4 regions of the Xenorhabdus doucetiae genome follow, and region 1 is predicted to be linked to each of the others. Evidence: predicted binding sites of a transcription regulator. Region 1 holds the regulator's gene; each other region holds the start of a gene.
What was found. The regulator PurR, encoded in region 1, represses purine synthesis genes. The targets are predictions, from matches to a motif close to CANGCAAACGTTTGCNTG.
Positions count from the first base shown of each region.

Region 2: the regulator PurR is predicted to act here: its motif matches at 1,447-1,464, upstream of purH (bifunctional phosphoribosylaminoimidazolecarboxamide formyltransferase/IMP cyclohydrolase).
Region 3: the regulator PurR is predicted to act here: its motif matches at 1,122-1,139, upstream of gcvT (glycine cleavage system aminomethyltransferase GcvT).
Region 4: the regulator PurR is predicted to act here: its motif matches at 1,432-1,449, upstream of XDD1_RS17610 (nucleobase:cation symporter-2 family protein).

Region 1 is NZ_FO704550.1:1,876,189-1,878,398, reverse strand. Features, by position in the region: gene sodB (superoxide dismutase [Fe]) at 1-341, shown strand, start outside; gene purR (HTH-type transcriptional repressor PurR) at 868-1,893, shown strand; gene punR (DNA-binding transcriptional activator PunR) at 1,897-2,210, opposite strand, start outside.
Region 2 is NZ_FO704550.1:3,814,769-3,816,978, reverse strand. Features, by position in the region: gene purH (bifunctional phosphoribosylaminoimidazolecarboxamide formyltransferase/IMP cyclohydrolase) at 1-1,306, opposite strand, end outside; rRNA gene XDD1_RS16665 (16S ribosomal RNA) at 1,897-2,210, shown strand, end outside.
Region 3 is NZ_FO704550.1:3,167,493-3,169,702, forward strand. Features, by position in the region: gene gcvT (glycine cleavage system aminomethyltransferase GcvT) at 1-1,018, opposite strand, end outside; gene ubiI (FAD-dependent 2-octaprenylphenol hydroxylase) at 1,391-2,210, opposite strand, start outside.
Region 4 is NZ_FO704550.1:4,029,174-4,031,383, reverse strand. Features, by position in the region: gene XDD1_RS17610 (nucleobase:cation symporter-2 family protein) at 1-1,380, opposite strand, end outside; gene gltS (sodium/glutamate symporter) at 1,622-2,210, shown strand, end outside.

The DNA of each region.
Region 1 (2,210 bases):
GCCTGTCACCAAATGGGGGTGGCGAACCCACCGGAAAAGTCGCAGACGCTATCAACAATGCTTTCGGTTCTTTTGCTGAGTTCAAACAGCAGTTCACTGACGCAGCCCTGAAAAACTTTGGTTCTGGTTGGACTTGGTTAGTCAAGAAAACTGACGGCACATTGGCTATCGTTAACACATCCAATGCAGCAACGCCATTGACTGGTGAAGACAAACCCGTACTGACCGTTGATGTTTGGGAGCACGCATACTACATCGATTACCGTAATGCACGCCCTCAATATTTGGAGCACTTCTGGGCGCTGGTCAACTGGAAATTTGTTGAAGAAAACTTGGCTTAATAAGGTTAATTATCTTACCAAGTTAAAATAACAAGGGCAGGTTTTCCTTCATTCGTGGCATCACAATTGTTGGAAAACCCGCCCTTAAAGCAAGTGATGTTACAAATTCTTCTTTTCTATCCTGATCAGATCAAGCAGAGACTTGCCAGAAAAACAATCATGATTAATGCACTACCGGCAGCCAATAATCCCAATTTCAGATCTGTGTCCATAGAACATCCTCAATGTGAAAATTAAGAGACCTCAACACGATAAATTTTTAAGTACAAGTTTTGAGCGGTTACTCACCGTATCATTTAAAAAACCATACCCAATATTTAGTCCATACTCTTTATAACATCGATTATTACTTTCACTTTTGAGCTAGATCAGACAAAATTCAAGGTTTATCGCTGACTTATTGCCAACTATCACTCTATATAAATATATTGGCAAACGATTAACAAATAGCTATACCCGATAGATTTCAAAATTGAAAGATGAAAGGTATACCAATTAGACCAAAAGGTCAGGAGTCCTTTTTATCATGGCAACGATTAAAGATGTGGCCAAACGCGCTGGTGTTTCGACCACAACCGTATCGCATGTTATCAATAAAACCCGTTTCGTCGCCGAAGATACAAAGGCTGCGGTTTGGGCTGCGATTAAGGAACTGAATTATTCTCCCAGTGCCGTTGCCCGCAGCTTGAAAGTTAACCACACCAAATCCATCGGATTACTGGCAACCTCAAGTGAAGCACCGTATTTTGCTGAGATCATAGAATCGGTTGAGAATAGCTGCTATAGCAAAGGTTATACACTGATCTTATGTAATTCCCATAATAACCTTGATAAACAGAAAGCGTACCTCGCGATGCTGGCGCAAAAACGTGTAGACGGTTTGCTGGTAATGTGTTCAGAATACCCTGAACAGCTTTTAGGTATGCTGGAAGACTACCGTAATATTCCTATGGTGGTCATGGATTGGGGAGAATCCAGAGGGGATTTTACCGATGCAATTATTGATAATGCTTTTCATGGCGGTTACTTAGCGGGTCGTTATCTCATTGAGCGCGGTCATCGTGATATTGCATCTATTCCTGGGCCATTAGCAAGAAATACCGGCGGAGGACGCCATCAAGGTTTTCTCAAGGCGCTGAAAGAAGCCAACATCACCATTCGGGATGAGTGGATGGTACAAGGTGATTTTGAACCTGAGTCCGGTTATCAAGCCATGTATAAGATCCTGAATCAGAAACATCGCCCAACCGCTGTTTTTTGCGGTGGGGACGTCATGGCAATGGGGGCAATCTGTGCAGCCGATGAGTTAGGACTACGTGTTCCACAAGACATTTCAATCATCGGTTATGACAATATTCGCAATGCCCGCTATTTCACACCAGCATTGACAACCATCCACCAACCCAAAGAACGTTTAGGGCAGATGGCTTTTGCAATGCTATTGGACAGAATCATCAATAAACGTGAGGATGTACAAACTATCGAAGTCCACCCACGCCTTGTCGAACGGCGCTCGGTTGCGGATGGACCTTTTATCGATTATCGCCGCTGACAGTTAATTTTCTTGCAGCCATTCAGCATTAAGTGTTTCGCTATCTCCCAGATAATCAAGTAACCAACTTAATGCGGGTGAATGGCTCTTTTGCGACCATGTCAGGCAGCATGGGCTGTCAGGCAAGGGTTGCTCGAGTTCGAGTGCCATCAGCTTGCCTTTACGGATCAGCGGTAATGCAAGGTGCTTGGGCACCATGCCGACACATAATCCATCCATCAGGCAACTTAACCCAACATTCCAATCAGGAACAATCAACCTTCGTTGATTATCCAAAGCCCATGTATCACGCTTAGGCAAGCTGCGTGAAGTATCTT
Region 2 (2,210 bases), 1.9 Mb from region 1:
CAATCGCATTGGATTTGACGAACTTAGCCACTTTCCAGCAGAACAGGGCATCTTGCCTCTCTTGTTCCGTTGGCTGGCGCTTGGAGACAACAACCAGTTCACTTTCTTTTACCATACCCAAATCGCGATCTTGTACCAGCAAACCCCCGTTGACACGTTTGAAATCTAAGTTGGCAACCGGCGAATGCCATTCACCGCACGCCAAAACACGGACATTTTGTTTTGTTGCCAGGATGGGCAGCGCGGCTTCATTAATAGCAGGCGCAATGATGACTTCAACAAATTGGCGTTCAATGATGGCCTGTGCAGTATTGGCATCGAGTTCACGGTTAAACGCAATGATGCCACCGAAAGCAGAAGTCGGATCGGTCTTAAAGGCGCGGTCATAGGCGGTATGGATGTCAGAACCCATTGCAACACCACAAGGATTGGCGTGTTTGACAATAACGCAGGCGGGTTCAGCGAAACTTTTTACACATTCCAGTGCCGCATCGGTATCTGCGATATTGTTATAAGAGAGTGCCTTGCCTTGTAACTGCGTTGCGGTAGAAATCGAAGCCTCCGCGATTTGACCTTCTATTGCTTCTATATAGAAAGCAGCATCTTGATGGCTGTTTTCACCATAACGCATATCCTGCTTTTTGATGAAATTCAGATTTAGCGTGCGAGGGAAACGTCCTGATGGCTGATCAGTATCACCATAATATGGCGGAACCAGCTTGCCAAAGTAATTGGCAATCATGCTGTCGTAAGCGGCGGTGTGCTCAAATGCTTTGATGGCTAAATTAAAGCGAGTGGACTGCGTCAGTGAATTTTGGTTGTTATCCATCTCCCCAATAATCTTGTTGTAATCTTGGCTATTCACCACAATCGCCACATCTTTGTGGTTTTTGGCAGCAGAGCGAACCATGGTTGGACCACCGATATCAATATTCTCTACCGCATCTTCCAGAGAGCAATTTGGTTGCGCCACGGTTTGAGCAAAGGGATAAAGATTAACGACCACCATATCAATCGGTGAAATCTGGTGTTGTGCCATCACTTCATCATCCTGCCCGCGCCGACCCAAAATGCCGCCATGAACTTTAGGGTGAAGTGTTTTGACACGCCCATCCATCATTTCAGGGAAGCCTGTATAGTCAGAAACTTCGGTGACATTCAATCCGGCTTCCGCCAGCAGACGCGCAGTACCTCCCGTTGAAAGCAGTTCGACACCGCGATTGGATAAGGCTTTGGCAAACTCAACAATCCCCGCTTTGTCAGAAACACTCAGCAGGGCACGACGGATTGGACGAAGCTGTTGCATTGGTGTGATCCCTTGAATTTCATAAAACCAGAATGTGTTATTGGGAAAAATCCACTTATTTGATCGAAAAAATGGCTTCTGCAATAACATTTCAAAACAATCTGAAAAAAACACTGGGTGATTTTTACTTCGCAGATTGTAACGAAAACGTTTGCGTGATGCTCGATAAATTTTAGCAAAATATCGATATGTGGATAAATCTGTGCATATGTGGGTATAAAGCGGCATTTTGCTGTGTAATGCAGCAAGCGGTAATTATTTTCAAAAAAACTATTGCCAGCACCGTAAAATCCCCTATAATGCGCCACCACTGACCGACGCCAAGCTGAGAACAGCCGCTGAGGGAAGCGGAAAGAAAGCGAAAATAAACGCTTGACTCCGGAGGCAAAAAGCGTAAGATACGCAGCCTCGCAACCCGGCACAAACGCCCGGTTGCCAACGCTCTTTAACAAATTAATCAGACAATCTGTGTGGGCACTCGCAAGACACTATCCAACGCCGAAAGGCGGAAAATATTAAAGTCTTGAAGAGTGAACAACAGTTAATTCATTATGAACTAACAGTAAGATTCTTTGAGCATCAAACACTTTGAATTGAAGAGTTTGATCATGGCTCAGATTGAACGCTGGCGGCAGGCCTAACACATGCAAGTCGGACGGTAACAGGAAACAGCTTGCTGTTTTGCTGACGAGTGGCGGACGGGTGAGTAATGTCTGGGGATCTGCCCGATGGAGGGGGATAACCACTGGAAACGGTGGCTAATACCGCATGAACTCTGTGGAGCAAGGTGGGGGACCTTCGGGCCTCACGCCATCGGATGAACCCAGATGGGATTAGCTAGTAGGCGGGGTAAAGGCCCACCTAGGCGACGATCCCTAGCTGGTCTGAGAGGATGACCAGCCAC
Region 3 (2,210 bases), 1.3 Mb from region 1:
CAACCGCTTGTTCACCAATGCCTTGCGGAACACGCGCAAGGGCTATGCTAAATCCTAACGTCGGGGAGAATGTTCCACTGGTAATCACGCCAGAACGCATTTCACCGGCGCCATCAGTAAAACTGACCGTTAAACCACCGCGCAATACGCCTTTTTCACGCATCACCAAGCCGACCAATTGTTCAGTCCCGGTTTTACGTTGTCTCTCCAGCGCCTCACGGCCGATAAACTGCCGATCTTCCGGTTTCCAGGCTATGGTCCATCCCATGTTGGCAGCCAGTGGTGAAACGGTTTCATCCATTTCTTGCCCATACAGGTTCATGCCCGCCTCAAGGCGCAAGGTGTCACGCGCCCCTAATCCGGCAGGTTTCACGCCGACGGCCAGCAACTGCTGCCAGAAATCTGCCGCTTGTTCTTTGGGCAAGGCAATTTCGTAACCGGCTTCACCGGTATAACCGGTCGTGGCAATAAATAAATTTCCCGACTGAACGCCAAAAAAGGGTTTCATGCCCATTACCGCTTGCTTTTGCTCATCACTTAGCAGGGACTGGACTTTGGCTTGCGCATTTGGCCCCTGAACAGCAACCAGCGCCAAATCATCGCGCACGGTGATCTCAACGTCATATTGCTCAGCATGTTGGTTAATCCATGCCAAGTCTTTCTCACGGGTCGCCGAGTTAACCACCATGCGATAAAAGTGATCAGTGAAGAAATAGACAATCAGGTCATCAATGACGCCACCAGAAGCCGTTAACATGCCGGTATACAGGGCCTTGCCTTGTTCGGTGAGTTTGGCTATGTCATTGGCCAGAAGGTAACGGAGAAAATCACGGCAACCTGGACCGTGCAGATCCACAATGGTCATGTGGGAAACGTCGAACATACCGGCATCAGTACGCACGGTATGATGCTCGTCGATTTGTGAACCATAATGCAGCGGCATCATCCAGCCATGAAAATCGACCATGCGTGCCCCGCATGCCAGATGTTGATCATATAGTGGGGTGTGTTTTGACATTATTTCCCTCTTTGACGTTCTTGACATGAAAACATTCGTGACCTGAAAAAATACGGCGCATTAACCGGCAGGTGTTGGATCATGAAGCAAAGAAGCGGTTAATCACGCAAACGATACCTTGGGTATCAGACGTTATCACTGAAACAGGAAATGAACCATAAAATAAATTAGCGACATGGCCGTGATAACCCGAAAAAGTGCTCGCCGACATGCAGAATTTTTGTCTGATTTATGACATCCAGACGCTAATTATTTTTAATAAATGGCAAAAAACACTCTTTTTTGATTAAAAAAAGACGAAAGTGTGAAGTGAATCGTCTTAACACACTTTCGTCTGATATGAGAAAAACTAATTCTAAATAACAGGCCGAATTAGATTTTTTCAAGCGAAGGGGGTTGAGAACTCAGCCAATCAGGGAGGTCATTCAATCCCATGGCATGGCGAAGCAATTGCGGTTTCATGCCCGGTAAGTGATCAGCCAAGGTTAATCCAATCCCCCGCAATACTTTTTTAGCCGGGTTATTGCCATCAAATAGCTGACGGAAACCCTGCACTCCTGCGAGCATGAGCGCAGCACTGTGTTTGCGGCGACGTTCATAACGCCCCAAATAGAGGTACTGACCGATGTCTTTGCCTTGCTGATTTAAGCGATTCAATTCACCTATCAGCTCGGCTACATCCATAAATCCGAGATTAACCCCCTGCCCCGCCAGCGGGTGGATCGTGTGTGCCGCATCGCCCAATAGTGCCAATCGATGAGCAGCAAAATTGCGGGCATAACGTCCTGTCAGTGGAAGGGTTTGCCGATCACTGATGAGTTCACATTGACCAAGGCGCATATTGAATGTTGCGCTTAATTGTCGGTTAAACAGCGCCGGCGTCATAGCCTTGCGCTGTTGCGCAGATTCAGTCGGTAGTGACCAAACAATTGAACATAAGTGAGCATCCGGCAGTGGCAGGAAAGCCAGTATGCCATCACCGTGGAAAACCTGACGCGCAACGCCTTCATGAGACTCCTCAGTACGAATGGTGGCGACCAGCGCATGGTGTTCATAATCCCAAAAAGTCAACGGAATATCGGCGTGTTGACGCAACCAAGAGTGAGCACCGTCTGCACCCACGACAAGACGAGACGTGAGCATGGTTCCATCAGATAACGTGATGAAGGCTTCGTTTTCTCCCCAAGCCACA
Region 4 (2,210 bases), 2.0 Mb from region 1:
TTCCTGGGGAAAAATCAGGTTAAGCAGAATAGCGGTTAGCCCACCTGCGGCAATTCCCGAAGAGAGTAAGTTTTTCACCCAATCAGGGGCAAACTGTAAAATCAGCGGTTGCTGGGAAACACCTAACCCGACCGCCAGAGACAGTGCGATGATCATGATGGAACGACGGTTCAGGGGTTCACGGGAAACGATCCTGACACCCGAAGCGGCGATAGTCCCAAACATCACAATCGTCGCCCCGCCCAGAACCGGTTCAGGAATATGTTGCACAAAACCCGCCACGGCAGGAAACAGCCCCAACAGAATCAGCATAGACGCGATAAGGTAACCGACATGGCGACTGGCGACGCCGGTCAACTGGATCACACCATTGTTCTGACCAAAACAGGAGTTGGGAAAGGTATTGAACACGGCGGAAACCATAGAATTAAGGCCGTTTGCCAGCACACCACCCTTGATGCGTTTCATATAGAGCGGGCCGCTGACCGGCTGTTCGGAGACATCGGAGGTGGCGGTGATATCGCCAATCGTTTCCAGTGAAGTCACCATAAAAATCAGAATCAAGGGGATCAACAGATTCCAGTCAAAAGACAGACCATAATAGAGCGGTGAAGGAACCGTGATGATTGGGGTATCGGCCTGTGGCGTTGCAACGGGAAGCATATCCTTATACCACGCCACCAGATAACCGACCGTCATGGCAATGACCAGAGAAGCCACCCGCAAGTAAGGATTCTTTTGCCGATTGAGCAACACAATAACGGCAAGCACAACTCCCGCTAACAGCAGATTATCCGGTGCGCCAAATGTCCCGTTTTGCATCGCGGCATAGCCGCCGCCAATCGACGTTAATCCGACCTGAATTAACGACAGGCCGATGATCATGACCACAATGCCTGAGACCAGCGGGGTAATGATCTTACTGGCTAAATGCAGCACCCGTGAAAGCAACACCTCCGTCATTGAGGCGATCATCAGTGTACCGAACAGGGCGGACATCATGGTTGGGATATCCGCACCGCCATTTTTCAACGCCAGACCCCCCATAATCAGTGGTGCCACGAAATTAAAACTGGTGCCCTGAATGGAAAGCAAGCCAGAGCCAACGGGTCCCCAAGATCGCATTTGAATCAGTGATGCCAAACCTGAGGCAAACAGGGACATGCTGATAATGCGTTGCGTATCCTGTGCGGGAAGCCCCAACGCCTGACAAATCAACATCGCAGGCGTAATCACCGCCACAAACATGGCCAGTAAATGTTGGCACGCTGCAAACAGGGCATGTGGCAGAGGCGGCTTATCTTCCAGTCGATAGATCAATTCATTGTTTGATTTATGGGTGACTTCTGATGAATTGGATTCACGGGGTAAATTGACCATGTTGTGAAATTCCAGCTAGACAAAAAACGCATTTTAATGATTCCTATCACTAAAGCAATCGTTTGCGTAAAGTTTTCATAATGAAATACCGCTTAATTTCGTCACATTTTTAAATGTTTTAACTTGTGTTTATGACTAATTTTCTTTTTAATCCAACCCTTACCTGCTCTTGGCGTTTTTATAGGATGATTATAACGTCACATTAAATTCACATAATATTAACAATGGATGAGGTACATAAATGTATCATCTGGATATTTATGGCACGCTCGTTGCTGCCACACTTGTTTTGTTACTAGGAAGAAAGCTTGTAAAATCGGTTCCATTCCTCGAAAAATATACCATCCCTGAACCGGTCGCCGGTGGATTATTGGTCGCTTTGGTGCTGCTGGCGCTTAAACAATCCACGGGTTGGGAAATAAGCTTTGATTCATCCCTCACCGAGCCTCTCATGTTAACGTTCTTTGCCACCATCGGCTTGAACGCTAACCTTGCCAGCCTGAAAGCAGGCGGAAAATTTCTGGTCATTTTTGTCTTTGTGGTGGTTGGCCTGTTATTGGTGCAAAACACCGTCGGCATCGCATTGGCGAAAATGCTTGGCCTTGACCCATTAATGGGATTGCTGGCGGGTTCCATTACCCTGTCTGGCGGACACGGAACGGGAGCCGCGTGGGGCAAAGTCTTCGCAGAACGTTATGGCTTTGAAAATGCGACGGAAGTCGCCATGGCATGTGCCACATTCGGTTTGGTTCTGGGCGGTTTGATTGGCGGGCCGGTTGCCCGTGTGTTAGTGAGAAAGGCCAAAACCCCCGGATTAGAAACGGAAGATA